DNA from 2 places in the Lysinibacillus sp. JK80 genome. Region 1 is predicted to be linked to the other one. Evidence: riboswitches for the same ligand, from Rfam matches in the RefSeq annotation. Region 1 holds a riboswitch; the other holds the start of a gene.
What was found. A riboswitch is a leader RNA that binds a small molecule or an ion and turns the genes downstream of it on or off. The one in region 1 is predicted to bind cobalamin.

Region 2: it holds a riboswitch for cobalamin, as region 1 does, so the genes downstream of both, nikA (nickel ABC transporter substrate-binding protein) here and HXV90_RS01705 (energy-coupling factor ABC transporter permease) in region 1, are expected to answer to the same signal.

Annotation. Positions count from the first base shown of each region.
Region 1 covers NZ_CP058997.1:330,404-338,145, forward strand. Annotated here, with positions in the region: gene HXV90_RS01685 (S8 family serine peptidase) at 1-2,738, opposite strand, end outside; gene HXV90_RS01690 (energy-coupling factor ABC transporter ATP-binding protein) at 2,886-3,722, opposite strand; gene cbiQ (cobalt ECF transporter T component CbiQ) at 3,719-4,492, opposite strand; gene HXV90_RS01700 (energy-coupling factor ABC transporter substrate-binding protein) at 4,498-4,755, opposite strand; gene HXV90_RS01705 (energy-coupling factor ABC transporter permease) at 4,773-5,519, opposite strand; cobalamin riboswitch at 5,669-5,853, opposite strand; cobalamin riboswitch at 6,105-6,286, shown strand; gene HXV90_RS01710 ((2Fe-2S) ferredoxin domain-containing protein) at 6,433-6,804, shown strand; gene cobJ (precorrin-3B C(17)-methyltransferase) at 6,809-7,742, shown strand, end outside.
Region 2 covers NZ_CP058997.1:792,310-800,051, reverse strand. Annotated here, with positions in the region: gene metE (5-methyltetrahydropteroyltriglutamate--homocysteine S-methyltransferase) at 1-1,910, shown strand, start outside; cobalamin riboswitch at 2,058-2,250, shown strand; gene nikA (nickel ABC transporter substrate-binding protein) at 2,400-4,016, shown strand; gene nikB (nickel ABC transporter permease) at 4,088-5,041, shown strand; gene HXV90_RS04190 (ABC transporter permease subunit) at 5,044-5,853, shown strand; gene HXV90_RS04185 (ABC transporter ATP-binding protein) at 5,867-6,637, shown strand; gene HXV90_RS04180 (ABC transporter ATP-binding protein) at 6,647-7,453, shown strand; gene HXV90_RS04175 (DUF2089 domain-containing protein) at 7,644-7,742, shown strand, end outside.

The DNA of each region.
Region 1 (7,742 bases):
AGGTGGTCTCTATAAGTAGTACCTGGTTGAATTTTTAGCGCTTTTGCTTCCTCATGATTGTTTGGATTGTACTCTGCTGGAATATCGCCTATTTTCTTTGTTTTCAATGTATAAGGCTCAGCAGACCGTTCTCCAGCATTGACAACGGCTACCACGTATGTTTTGTCCTTTTTCAATGGTATGACCTTTGCATCGTCTTCGTTACCAGCTGAACCAAGTAGTAGTGCCAGTATACCAAGGTCATTAGTTAAGGAAGAAACGGGAATTAATTCTTTTGTTTCTTCATCATATTCAAACACTGTACCTGTCGGCATTTGGTTCATGCCTTTCAAAAAGCTGAAGCTATAAAGGGCGTCTTCCTTCGCTTTAAATAAGAAATAATCCTCATCATAATCTGTTTGGAAATAAGCTTTTTGATCGTCACCTATTTCAAAGCGGATTGCCTGCTTAATGATAGGGTCAACATTTTCTAGGTTGCCTGAAGCCGTAGGATTCAATAACATACTCATCAGGCTGTCAATTTCATTACGTTTTTTTATGTTGTTTTCTATAAGCGGTAATTGGCTCTCTGGAACATTTTCTTCGATCATGGCTTCATCTACAGGTAGACCATCCTCATCAGGTGGGAGGGAAACTACTTCACCTTTTAATGTGTAAGGGATCATCGATTCGCTGATCGTTTCTTCTTTTTCGATGCCGCCACTAAAGAACATCTCCATAGAAAACTCGCTATTACTTTCATTAGATACACTTAAAACGTACTCTTGATCTGGAACAGCGTCGATAATCATACGAACCGGTTCACCTTTTGCTGTACCATAAGCGGTCTGCATTGGATAGGCTTCTTCTTCACCTTCATCATTTTCAGCTTGATCGATTTCTTCTGGTGGCACAGGATTAAAGTCATCTTTTAGATAAAGCTCCATAGAGGCAGTGACACCTGGAATTCCCGATAGATCAAATTGTAACGTCGTCGGTTTTTTGACAGAGAACGTGAAGTAATCTTGATCTTGTTGTTGATCTTTTGACAGTAATGTATAGTTTTTACCTGCTGTACTATATGGGAACTTTTTAATAGGCTCCATCGTAGACTTGTCTATTGTATCAATTGGCAAGTCCTTCGTCGTTTGTGCTGTAAAAATGTAAGTAGATTTGCCTTTTAAACTATAGCTTCCATTATGATCTTTGACACCAATGACAAGCGTTCCCTTTTGATCTGCTTTAAATAGATAACCTTCTTTTTTTCCTACGCGAACATCATTGACATGGATAGGCTCTACATCACCAATCCCGCTATTTGGGTAGAAATATAAATCAAAGGCATAGTCGTATTTGTCAGCGCCTTTTAATGTTAATTGAGCATATTCATTTTCTTCTAAATCGACTTTATACCATTTCTTTTCGTCTTGCTGTTCAAAAGCACCCTGTTCTGTATTTAGCTTATTTTTAGTAAGGATCTTGGCGTTCTTAATACGATCTTCCTTTGTCTCTGAATAATGCTTAGGCAATTTATTTAAATCAAATTGTAATGCTTTTACAGGATCAACTAATCCGTGACCATAAGTAAGATCATAGCCTTTCTCGCCCAAATCTTGTGCGGTCATTTCTAAAATCGCTTCTATTTGATGCGGTTTTAAAGATGGGTCTTTGGATTTAAGAAGAGAGGCGATACCTGCCACGACAGGAGAGGCCATGGATGTTCCACTAAACTTGACAAAAGATGATCCTTTCTTCGCATCATGAACGGTACTATAAATGTCTTCACCTGGTGCAACAATATCCACAGATGGTCCGTAATTGGAGTAGCTTGATAGTTTGTTACGTTCGTTTGTTGAACCAACACTAATGACACCTTCGAAAGAAGCGGGGAAGGAATATTCATCTGTCGATTCATTTCCTGCGGCCGCCACAATTGTAATCCCACTATCAATCGCTTTCTGAACGGCTTCCTTCATCAGGGGAGATTCACCATAGCCTCCTAGACTCATATTAATGACGTCAACGCCCTGCTCAATTGCATAAAGAATACCCTGTGCAATGATGAAATCATTAGCACCTTCTTTGCCGTTAAATACATCAATTGGCAGTAACTTTGCATTCGGATTAATCCCATGCCCACCTACGCCATTATCTTTTGCTGCGGCGATAATACCTGCCACATGTGTTCCGTGATCGCCTGAATAAGTAGTATTAGCAGGTGCTGCTGCATTATAGGGTGGAAGTACTTGTGACTTTAGATCGGGGTGTTTAAAATCTACACCAGAATCAATGACAGCAACTGTGACATCATGGTTGCCTGCTAATTCTAGTGCCTTATCCATTTGCAGTAAGTTTAAATGATACATCTCTTGTTTTTTAGGATCAGCTTCTTTATTAAAAGAATGATAGATGTAACTAGGAGATACACTTGATATTCCGTTTTGCTTTAAATAGTAAGAGACGGCTTTTTCGATCGATACGCCTTTATTTAGTTGTACAACATCATACCCTAATGAAGGAATGGAGCGGATGACCTTGGAGCCAATTTTTTTATGTACGTTTTTATCAAGACCTGAATGCTTGATAACAATTGTATCCTTACTCATCCATTTTTCTTCATTTTTCTCTGTTTGTTTCGCACTGTTTGCCAGCATGTTTTTCGCTTTATGCTGAGGTGCCTCAGCAAAGGCAGAAGCAGCAGGAACCATGAGTGCAGCAGATGCTACAACAGCGACTGATTTTTTATACCAACTTTTCAATTGTTATCTCTCCTTGGTGTTATAAATTAAATCTCGACTATATTAATACGGACAAAGATTAGAAAAGTTTCGTAATGGAGGAAAATTTTTCTTTGCTATTTTAATTTTTGGTAGGTATAACGAAAAAACCTAGCATTATTAAAAGCTTTAGATCTGTTCTATTAATTGTTGTAGCTCCTGCTTGGAACGAGGGATGTTGATATTTTCCTGCAATAGCTTCTTTTTTTGCAAAGCTATGACCATTTCAAAAATCCATGGACGTTCAAGATGCGCGCGATATAACAATTCGTCTTCATAAAACAAGGTGATTGGATCACCGTTATAAATAATTTTTCCAGCCTCCATAACAATGATTAGATCTGCCCATTCATAGGCGAGAGGTATGTCATGGGTTGCTAGTAAAATGGTTCTCTCACCATCATCTAATTTGGCTAAGTATTGTAATACTTGTGTAGCATAATAATTATCAAGACCTGCTGTTGGTTCATCTAACAAAAGGACAGAGGGCTCCATCGCTAAAACACCTGCCATTGCTACACGTTTTTTCTGACCTACGCTTAAAAAATGAATGGGTTTATCAAGCAAATCTTCCACTTCGGTTTGCGCAACGGCCCATGCTATTTTTTCTTCCGTTTTTTCAGTAGACCAGCCGAGATTCAATGGGCCAAATGCTATATCTTGCTTGACGGTCCCTGAAAAAAGCTGATGATCTGCATTCTGAAAAACAATGCCGACTTTTTGGCGTAGGGCCTTTAAAGCTTTTCGACTATATTCCAGATCGTTGCCTTCGAATACAATCGTTCCAGCTGTAGGTTTTAAAATACCGTTAAGATGCTGAAATAAAGTCGATTTTCCTGCGCCATTATGTCCGAGTATGGCGATTTTTTTACCTTTTGGAATGTCTAATGTAATATCTGACAACGCCTTCGTACCATCCGCATAGGCATAAGATAATTGGTTGAGTTCAAAATAAAATGCTGTCATGTAAAATACCCTCCATATACGATGAGGACTAGTAAAATAGCTGCCATGCCTAGCCAATTTTTCTTGCTATAAGAGCCCATCTCTTGCCAGTAGACGGCCTCGCCTCCACGTGATTGCATGGCATTGTTGAGCTCTCGGCTACGCTGAAACATTTCCACAAATAATGCCACAATAAGCATGGAGACAGAGCGTAGCCATTGCATCGGTGAATGATAGCCAAGACGTGCTTGCTGGGCGAGATGTATATTTTGCATGCTTTCTAAAAACATAAAAATAAAACGATAGATTAGTTCGACGAGCTCCACTAATAAAGAGGGGAGTCGCCATTGTCGTAGCACATAACATATTCCTTGTACGGAAGTGGTTAGAATTAAAAAGTATAAACAACTAATGCTACCAAGGACAATAAAGAACAGCTGTTGCGCTGCTAACACACTTGCATTCCCAATAAAGACAGTCCAATTCCTAAATGTAAACGACCAAATATGGGCAGGGAGTGTATTCGTTGATGATGTAAAGGAAAGTAAAATAGATACGAGACTTGTTAATAAGAAAAAGCTAGGTAGCAATAATAATTTGCCGTAGTATGCAAGCGGAATTTTTGCACCTAAAATGATAAAAGCACTCATTACAAAAAATGTAATGAGTGAAAGTCGTTCATCTCTCATGATGAGCGTTATGAGAAGTAGTCCAAGTGAAAATATCATTTTTTCTAGCGGATGAACGGACGCTAGCTTATTCAGATAGGCATACTTATCAATGAGTAACATAATGGTTAACCTTCTTTGTGTTTGCCACGCATATAGCCGATGAAGTAGCCAATAAAGCCAGCTCCTATAGCTGCCTGTAGCACGAATAATAAGCTTTCGATTTCACCACTTGGTGGCTCCCATAGACTTTCAAACCATGGTTCATATTCCGCATTAATTTCACCAATAGCTGCTTCTGCTTCTCCATCAGCACCACCAAATTCAGCACCTTTTTGTATGAATAAGGGAATGATGGCTAACAACACAACAATTGCTAATAACAATAAATTTTTTTCATTTGTTAATGTGCCTCCTTTGTTGAGAAAACACGTAACGTTTTTAATTCGCTAACATTGTATTTTTTCAAGAAATTCATCACAATGACCGTTAAAATTCCTTCACTCACTGCTAAAGGAATTTGAGTTAAGGCAAAAATACTTGCAAACTTTGTAAAGGATGCCATAAAGCCTCCAACCTCTGAAGGAAAGGCTAGTGCAAGTTGTACAGAAGTCACAATGTATGTACCTAAATCACCAAGCATAGCTGCAAAGAATATGGCTAGTGAAAATGACAACCCTACTTTTTGAGCCCCTTTAAAGACAAAGTAAGCAATAAAAGGACCAACAATAGCCATAGAAAAGGTATTAGCCCCTAAAGTTGTAATTCCTCCATGAGCTAATAATAAAGATTGAAATAATAAAACGATTGTTCCAATTACACTCATTGCTAGAGGGCCAAAGAGTACTGTCCCAAGTCCTACACCAGTTGGGTGAGAGCAACTACCTGTAACTGAAGGGATTTTTAGGGCGGATAGCACAAAGGCAAAGGCTCCTGAAAGCCCCAAAAGCATTTTTGTTTCAGGATTTTCATCAATGGTTTTTCGAATAGAACGCAATCCTAGAATGATAAATGGGATAGAGATCACCCACCAAAAAATAGCCCATTCGATTGGTAAAAAACCTTCCATGATATGCATGGCAAAGGCACGTTTTGGCACGATTAAAAAGGCCAGTAAAAAATAACTAAGTTTCCACCATGATAATTTCAAAAAGCTTTCCTCCTAACTAATTAATAGATTTTTAGAATATTGCGTGCGTAATTAAAAAAAGCACTTCTCCTTAGGTGGAAAAGTGCATAGCTAAAAAAGCAAATAACAGTCTCATCTGCTAAGCCGCACACCTATCCTCGTAGGTTGAAACGATCACTTATTTTTCGGCAGGTCTCCTGGCTCTAGTTCAATGCTTTATAGGTCTTCCCATCCGTTGGACAGTGACATATTCTATAAAGCTCCCTATTACAGTGGCGGGACCGCGCCGGGCTCAAACCGGCTTCCCTTTTAAGCAAAATGACAAGCACTTTGCACCGAAAAACATTCAAATTGTGAGATTTCACGACAAAGTGTAACATGAATTTCCATAAATATGCTATACCTTTTATGAAATTTTTTAAATTAAAGGTCAACAGTGAATATTCTGATAAAATTTTGTGCGCAAATTATATAGATTGTATAAATTTCATACCTAGTTCCATTCAAAATTGATAAATTTGTCATAAATTTTTAAAGAAATATTGAAATTTTAAAATAATAAGATATGATAAAGACAGTTTTCTATTTAAAATTCTAATAAAAATTTCATATAAAACGTCAATAAGTGCTCGAATAGCTCGAGATAATAGGGAAATTGGTGAAAATCCAATACAGCCCCCGCTACTGTAATAGCTGATGAAATCGCAAAGCCACTGGTACAAACTTGGGAAGGTGCGACAGTAAAATGAAGCTTAAGTCAGGAAACCTGCTTATTTGATTGTGCATGCAAACTTTTCGGAGGGAGAAGTTGAAGCGAAAGCGGGTACCTGTATTTCATTCTATTCGTTTTTATTTGGCTTCTACAAAACCTTTACTCTTCGTTATAGAGTAAAGGTTTTTCTTTTTCCAAAAAGCAAATGAGGGGAGACAGAAGATGACAACTTGGAATTTAGAGGGGATGAAAACACATCTCTTTATTTGCAATGGCAGTAGCTGCATGAAAAAGGATGGGGAGGAAATTACCTTAGCCATTCGAGATGAGATACAACGGCAAGCACTCGATCAGGAAATACATACGACAAGAACGCGCTGTAATGGACGCTGCAAGGATGCTTGTGTGGTAATCGCTTATCCTCAAGGAAACTGGTATCGTGTGCCATCAACAGAGCATGCTAGAACACTAGTACAAGATTTACATCATGAATCCTTATACAACGAACATGTCTTTACACTTCGTGAAGGTACATTACAGCGTACTGCTCAAACAACTGCCATTAAAGGGATCGAAAAGGTGAAAGAGGGGTAACAACATGGCGCAAAAAGGAAAAATTTTCGTAGTAGGCTTTGGACCTGGAGATTTTAAGCATATTACGACACGTGCAGTAGAGGCTTTACAACAAAGTGATATGATTATAGGCTATAAAACCTATGTAGAGCTGATTCAAGATTTAGTAAGTGCAAAATCGATTGTTAGTACAGGCATGACAGAAGAAGTGTCGCGTGCACAGGAAGCCGTTCGTCAAGCCGAAGCAGGGAGCATCGTCTCAGTAATTTCGAGTGGTGATGCAGGCGTCTATGGCATGGCAGGATTAGTCTATGAGGTGTTAATTGAGCTAGGCTGGACAGAAGCAACAGGAATTGAAGTTGAAATTGTTCCTGGGATTTCTGCGATTAATTCATGCGCTAGCATACTTGGTGCACCTATTATGCATGATGCTTGTACAATCAGTTTGAGTGACCATCTAACACCTTGGAATTTAATTGCAAAGCGTGTCGAGGCAGCTGCAATGGCGGACTTTGTCATTGCTTTATACAATCCTAAAAGTGGACGTCGAACAAGACAAATTGTCGAGGCTCAACGAATACTCTTAGAATATCGTTCGCCAGACACACCAGTTGGGCTTGTGAAAAGTGCCTATCGAGAACGTCAAGAAGTGACCATGACAACACTAGCAGAAATGCTAGAACATGATATTGGTATGTTGACAACTGTCATTATCGGGAATTCGTCAACATTTTTCTATGACAATAAGATGATTACGCCCCGCGGTTACCAACGTAAATATACCCTGGGTGAAGAGAAACAGCCATTACGTCCACATCAACGTTTACGCGAAGAAAATGAACCTTGGGCAATGAACCAAGAGACGGGAACAGCGCGAAATGACTTTACGGCTGACCCTAATGCAGGGCGCTTTAATAAACCCAGTATAGCCGCTACGCCAAAGCCGAAAAAAACAGCTC
Region 2 (7,742 bases), 460 kb from region 1:
CCTTACAACTAACAGAAAATAAAGTGTTAGCCGACTTTTTAGAGGCGAAGGAAACTTTCGGTATCATTGCGAAGCCGACACTAATTGGTCCCTATACATTTTATAAGTTAACGAAAGGCTACAACAAATTAACACAGATTGAGTACTTATTAGCTTTATTACCACTCTATACGCAGGTATTAAAAGAATTAGTGGATGCAGGTGCCACTTGGATTCAGCTAGAAGAGCCATCCCTCGTCTTAACACTTGATCCAGCAGAGATAAAGCTGGTGAAAGAAATGTATGACCAGTTAGCCACTGCCGTTCCTGAGGCTAAAATAATGCTACAGACTTATTTCGAAGCTTTAAGTGCCTATGAAGCATTAAGTACATTGCCTGTTCAAGGATTCGGTTTGGACTTTGTTCATGGCTATAAAGGAAATATGGCGTCACTTCGTCAATTTGGTTTCCCGCAGGATAAAGTATTAGGAATAGGGGTAGTGAATGGCCGTGATATTTGGCGTTCAAACCTGGCGGAGGTCAATGCGACGATTCAAGCCATTGAACAGCTAAGTCATGCGGCTGAACTATGGATTCAACCATCAAGTAACCTACAGCACGTTCCAATCACAACCTCTCTTGAAAATGAACTTGACCCTGTTTTAAAGCAGTCTCTGGCCTTCGCAGATGAGAAAATCGTAGAAATCACGGGGCTGACTAAATATAGACGAGATAAAGATGGTTCCTTACAACATAATTTTTCAGAAAGTATGAAGGCGATTGAGGCTCTAAAAAATCATCCAATCCGCCAAAATAAGTTAATTCATCAAGCCGTTCAAACTGTGACAAAGCAAGATTTTGAACGACACAGTAATTTTACGAAGCGACAAACGATCCAACAACAAGCCTTAGGATTACCGCTGTTTCCAACAACTACAATCGGTAGCTTCCCGCAATCAGATGAAGTGAAAAGAAATCGTAATGCGTGGCGAAAGAAACAATTATCGAATGAAGCCTATGAAACATTTTTAGAAGACGAAACAAAGCGCTGGATCTCCATACAAGAGGAATTAGATATCGATGTACTTGTTCATGGTGAATTTGAGCGTACAGATATGGTCGAATATTTCGGTGAAAAGCTGACTGGCTTTGCCTTTACAGAGAAAGCGTGGGTTGTTTCATATGGATCACGCTGTGTGAAGCCTCCGATCATTTATGGAGATGTTGCATGGGCTTCACCAATTACCGTAAAAGAATCCGCCTATGCCCAAAGCCTAACGAAGCGATTTGTAAAAGGCATGCTGACAGGGCCAGTAACAATATTAAATTGGTCCTTTGTGCGAGATGATTTGTCCCGTAAAGATGTCGCTTATCAAATTGCATTAGCACTCCGTAAAGAGGTGGAAGCACTAGAAAACGCAGGTATATCAATTATTCAAGTGGACGAGCCAGCGTTAAGAGAAGGTTTACCGCTTAGAAAGGAGGAATGGGGGGCTTACTTAGAGTGGGCTGTCAATTCCTTTAAGCTTGCGACATCTAGTGTCAAAGATGAAACACAAATCCATACACATATGTGTTACTGCGAGTTTAATGATTTCATCGAACCAATTAGCGCACTAGATGCAGATGTGATTTCCATAGAAACATCACGAAGTCATGGGGAACTTATTACCTCACTACAAGCACAGCCCTATAAAAAAGGAATTGGCTTAGGCGTCTATGATATTCATAGCCCTCGTGTACCAAGCGAGGATGAAATGCTCGCTATTATGAAAGATAGTCTACAGGTGCTGGACCGTTATCAATTCTGGGTGAATCCAGATTGTGGCTTAAAAACGAGAAAAGAAGATGAAACCGTTGCAGCTTTAGCGAATATGGTTGCTGCTACTAAAACGTTGCGTCAAGCTGTACAGCAATCTACATCAAGCTAACGAAATGATTTTTAATCTACCACATCTACTCTCCAATAACGAAGACTAGGGTAAATCCCTAGTCTTTATATGTTACGTCGATATATATATTATCTTCAGAAAGTAAAATTGACGTGAACATGCGAGCATGTTATGTTTATTACTAATTTCATAGCAATCATTACAAGTTTGAGTGAAATCGTCTTTCATTCAATTAAAAGGAAAATGGGTGAAAATCCCATGCTGTCCCGCAGCTGTAAATGAGGAGTTTTGTTTCAAATACCACTGAGTGAGTACTTGGGAAGGTGAAACAAAATGATGATTCATGAGCCAGAATGCCTGCTTGTAAGAAGATTCATTGATGATCTACGAAAGATAGGGAGATGGATGGAGACTTGCTCATCGTGGGTTTTTCTGTCCTTATTCTTTTTTAGAATAAGGTTTTTTTATGCCTTCTCTTCTTCAACAAGTAGATGTATTTGTACTACGAATAGAGATAGGAGACAGAAAATGAGATTGACAAAGTATTTACTTCCTTTCCTGCTTGTCCTGACGTTCAGTTTACTTGCTGGCTGTACAGGCACGGATGAAGAAAAGGAAAAGACCTCAGCAAACCAAACAGATGAAAAAATAATAACGATTGGCTGGCCATTAGATGTCGGTCCATTGAATCCTCATACATATTTACCGAATCAAATGACTGCCCAAGCAATGGTTTATGAATCCTTGGTGGAATACAATGATGATGGTACTGTTACGCCTAAGCTCGCCGAAAGCTGGGACATCTCTGAGGATAAAACTTCGTATACTTTCCATCTAAGAAAAGACGTGAAATATTCAGACGGCACTGCATTTAATGCAGATAATGTCATTCGTAACTTTGACGCCGTTTTAGCGAATCGAGACATGCATTCTTGGATGGGCATGGTTAACCACATGAAAGAGGTTGTAAAAGTAGATGATTTTACAATTCGTCTGCAATTGGATGAGCCTTATTATCCAGTCTTAAACGAACTTGCCTTCGTCAGACCTTTCCGTTTTTTAGGGGATAACGGATTCCCAAAGGATGATATGACGCAAGATTCTATCAAAGCACCGATTGGAACAGGCCCTTGGGTATTAACTGAATACAAAAAGGACGAATATGCATTATTTAGTCGCAATGAAAACTATTGGGGAGAAAAACCACTAGTTGAACAAATAAAAGTAAAAATTATTCCTGACTCAGAATCTATTTCATTAGCATTTGAAAACGAAGAATTAGATTTAATTTATGGGCGTGGCATTATTAGTTTAGATAACTATACGTATTTAAAAGACAGTGGCAAATACAAAACTGCTACCTCTGAGCCTTTATCTACGAAAGCACTGCTATTCAATACACAATCTGGTCCATTATCTGAGCTAAAGGTACGTCAAGCCATTCAATATGCTATTAATAAGGAACAAATGGTCGACAGTATTACACATGGTACGGAAAAAGTAGCGAACACATTGTTCTGGGATGCGATTCCTTATGCCAATATAGATTTAGCACCTATTGTATACAATCCAGAAAAAGCCCAACAATTGCTAGATGAGGCAGGGTGGTTATTACCTAAGGGTGAAAAAATTCGTTCAAAAAACGGACAGCTGTTGTCTTTAGATTTGATTTACATTGCATCCGATGCGATTCAAAAACCAATGGCAGAATTAATGCAAGGTGAACTCGCAAAAATTGGCGTTCAGTTGAATTTAGAAGGGGCAGATGTAATGGTCGGTCTTCAAAAATTGATGGATGACCAGGTGGATATTAATTTCTGGCGTACCAATGGACCACCTACAGATCCACATAGCTTTGCAAATGAATCAGCTACACCAAATGCTAGTGGTGTGTACGAGGCGAAATTAGGCCTAGCAAACGCCAAAGAAATCGATACGAAAATTCACCAATTATTAGTAGGAACAGATGAACAGGAACGCGTGCAGCTTTACACGAATATTTTAACGATGTTTCATGACCAGGCACTCTTTTACCCTATTTCTTACGAAACAAATAATGTGATTTATCAACCATCTCTAAAGGATTTTGCACCACGTGCATCTGAATATGATATACCTTATGCACAAATGGCTAAAGAAAAATAAAAGTGGAGGAGAGAGTGTGTCTAGCAGAGACAGCTCTCTCTTTATCATAGGATTGAGTAGGAAGTGACAGCATGTATGAATCAACATGGATCTTTTGTTTAAAAAGAATTTTAACATTGCCCTTTGTCTTATTAGGCGTTTCCATCCTAACCTTTGTATTTATTCGTTTTGTTCCTGTAGAGCCTGCTGAAGTCATACTACGTTTGGCAAGGGTTGCGCCAACAGAGGAAGCCATTCAGGCATTACGTGAGGAACTGGGAACAGACAAGTCGTTTTTTCTTCAATATTTGCTATGGGGAAAGGGCGTAATCCAGCTAGATTTTGGAACATCTTTTGTTAGTAAATTACCTGTGGCACATGAACTATTCGTGAAATTACCCGCAACCATTGAATTAGCTATTGCTGCGTTTATCCTCATTTTAGGGCTAAGTATTCCATTCGGAGTAATAAGCGCATTGTATAAGCACACCATCATCGATAAAATCATACGATTCTTTAGCATATTGAGTGTGTCGATTCCAGCCTTTTGGTTAGGTTTCCTATTACTCTATTTATTTAGCTTAAAATTAGGACTCTTTCCGACAAACGGGAAGGGCACACCTGCTCATTTAGTTTTACCCGCCTTCGCACTGGCGTTACCAACAATTGGATTATTCGTTCAGCTTATCCGTTCAACCATCCTAGAAGAATTACAGCAGCAATATGTTCAATATGCACGGCTAAGAGGATTAAAAAGCTCCGTGATTCTTATCCGTCATGTTTTGCGAAATGCTGCTATTCCCTTGACTTCCTTGCTAGGCATGACCCTTGGCAATCTTTTAGGTGGAGCCGTGATTGTGGAGCAGGTTTTTAGCTGGCCCGGACTCGGCAGGTACTTAATAGAATCCATTATGAACAGGGATTATCCAGTTGTACAATGCTATGTGTTAATTATTGCGGTTATCTATGTGCTTGCCAATTTATGTACAGATATATTGCATCGTTTATTGGACCCTCATCTAATGATGAAGGGTAGGAGAGATTAAAAATGAAATTTGTACGAACAAAAAGTGGCAACTTAACAGGATTAATCAGTCTATTCCTCCTTGTCATTACTGGCTTATTAGGACTGTTGGCGCCAATTTTAATGCCACACGACCCTTTTGCTGTCGATATTGCTAAGAAATTTTCAGTCCCGTCTTGGGACTATCCATTAGGTACAGATCATTTAGGAAGGTGTATCTTGTCACGCCTTCTTTTAGGTATTCGTTATTCTTTAGGTTCAGCGCTCATCATTCAGCTAGTCGCTATTGTTTTAGCTATCCTACTGGGTGCTTTTGTAGCGTTGAAAAGAGGATTAATTGATTTTCTTTTTATTCGATTATGTGATATTTTATTAGCCTTTCCGACACTCGTACTTGCATTTGGGCTGTTAGGTATATTAGGTCCTAGCTTAAAAAATGTTTTAATAGCGCTCATTTTCACACAGCTTATTTATTATGCAAGAATGATCCGAGGTTTGTTTATTGGCATCAATGAGAAAGACTTTGTTCAAGCTGCTAGGATAACGGGCACTACAGGTATCCAATTAATTAGACGCCATTATATACCCAATCTATTGCCATCTATTGTCACGATTGTCGCATTAGATATCGGGAAGGTGATTTTAGAAATTGCAGGCTTTTCCTTTATCGGACTTGGGGTGCAGGCACCGATTCCAGAATGGGGCATGATGATCAATGAAGGAAAGCAATACATGAGACAGCATCCTGAATTAATGCTTTATCCAGGACTTGCCATCATCCTTGTTGTGTTATTGTTTAATCAATTAGCAAATCGTTTAAAAAGGCTTGACTAGGAAAGGGGAAGTTATGGAGAAAGTTTTAGAAGTGATAGACCTCACAGTCAAAATAGGGGAGAAAAATATATTAACCTCTATCAACCTGACAGCTTATAAAGGGCGAGTCCTAGGAATTATCGGGGAAAGTGGCAGTGGCAAGTCTATGCTTTGCCATGCCATCATGCAAACATTACCGTCCTTTGCCCATGTCAGCCAAGGGGAAGTACTCTATCTGCAAGAAAATTTATTAAACGTTTCAGCTACTAAATGGAGAGCTTATCGTGGCAGACATCTTTCGATGATTTTGCAAAACCCACCCGCTGCATTTGATCATATTCAAACGATTGAAAGTCATTTTCGAGAAACATTAAAAGCACACTTTAAGCTTACAAAAAAAGAAATGAGACAGATCGCCCTTGATGCTTTGAAAAAAGTTCATTTACCTCAGCCAGAGCAGCTCTTGTCCTACTATCCTTTCCAGTTAAGTGGAGGCATGCTACAGCGTGTGATGATTGCTCTGTCAATGGCGATACAGGCCTCCCTCTACATCGCAGACGAGCCTACGACTGCTCTGGATACCATCAATCAGAAACAAGTATTAACACTATTTAATCAAATTCGCTCAGAAACAGATGCTACCATACTCCTTGTCACGCATGATTTAGGTGTCATTGCTGAGCTTGCGGACGATGTGGCTGTGATGTATCAAGGAGAAATCGTTGAGCAAGCAAATGTTTTTGATTTTTTTGATGCGCCTCAGCATCCCTATACCAAGAAACTTTTACAAGCGAGAATGCTATGAGGTGATAAAATGACGCTACTAGAAGTAAAAAATATTGAGAAATACTATGCGCAAAGACCATTTCTATTCAAACGAGGACAGGAAGCCCCTGTATTAGAGAATGTGACATTTTCACTTCAGGAAGGAGAATGTCTTGGCATCGTCGGTCAAAGTGGTTCTGGAAAAAGCACATTAGGGCGCATTATTTTAGGGATTGAACGACCAACAAACGGAGAGCTGATCTTTCAAGGTGTCAATTTATACGAAGCACCCAGCAAAGAGAAAAAAATGATACGAAGAAATTTACAGGCTGTTTTTCAAAATAGTTATCATTCATTTAATCTAAAACAGACGATTTTCGAAATACTCGAAGAACCGTTTTTGAATTTCGAGCATTTTAGCAAAGCAGAGCGACAACAGAAAGTAAGGGAATTACTAGACTGTGTAGAGTTAGAGTGGGCAATGGCTCAAAACTATCCCTCACAGCTAAGTGGGGGACAGCAGCAACGAGTCAACATTGCTAGAGCTCTTGCATTAAAGCCGAAACTGATTGTTTTAGATGAGGCCATTAGTAGTCTTGATATGATTTTGCAAAAGACGATTATAGAGCTACTGCAAAGACTTCAAAAAGAGCTACAGCTTGCTTATCTATTCATTTCACATGATTTACAGGCCACACGTTTTATGTCAGATCGCATCCTTGTGATGCAGCATGGTCAGCTAGTGGAGGAGATAGGCAAGGATGGGACATATCAGCACCCCGCTTCACAAGCGTTATACAATGCAATTTTGCCATCACACCCGCGGGAAAGAAAAAAGAAGGATAGACCCAATTAAACAGAAACGCCATTTTGAGAAATTAAAAATGGCGTTTTCTTAATTTTTAAAGCAATATAGAAACAAAAATAAATAAAATTAATCAAGATATTAATTTTATTTATTTTTTAATTAAAATTATTAATATTATTATTTACATCTTTAATTTCTTTATTATATAATCAGCTTAACTTAAAGGAAGGAGTTCACTATGGCTTATCAAGTAATCACAAATTGTCCTGTCTGCAGTAAAACATTAAAAATTACGAAGTTACAGTGTTCTCATTGTCACACGACCATTGAAAATGAG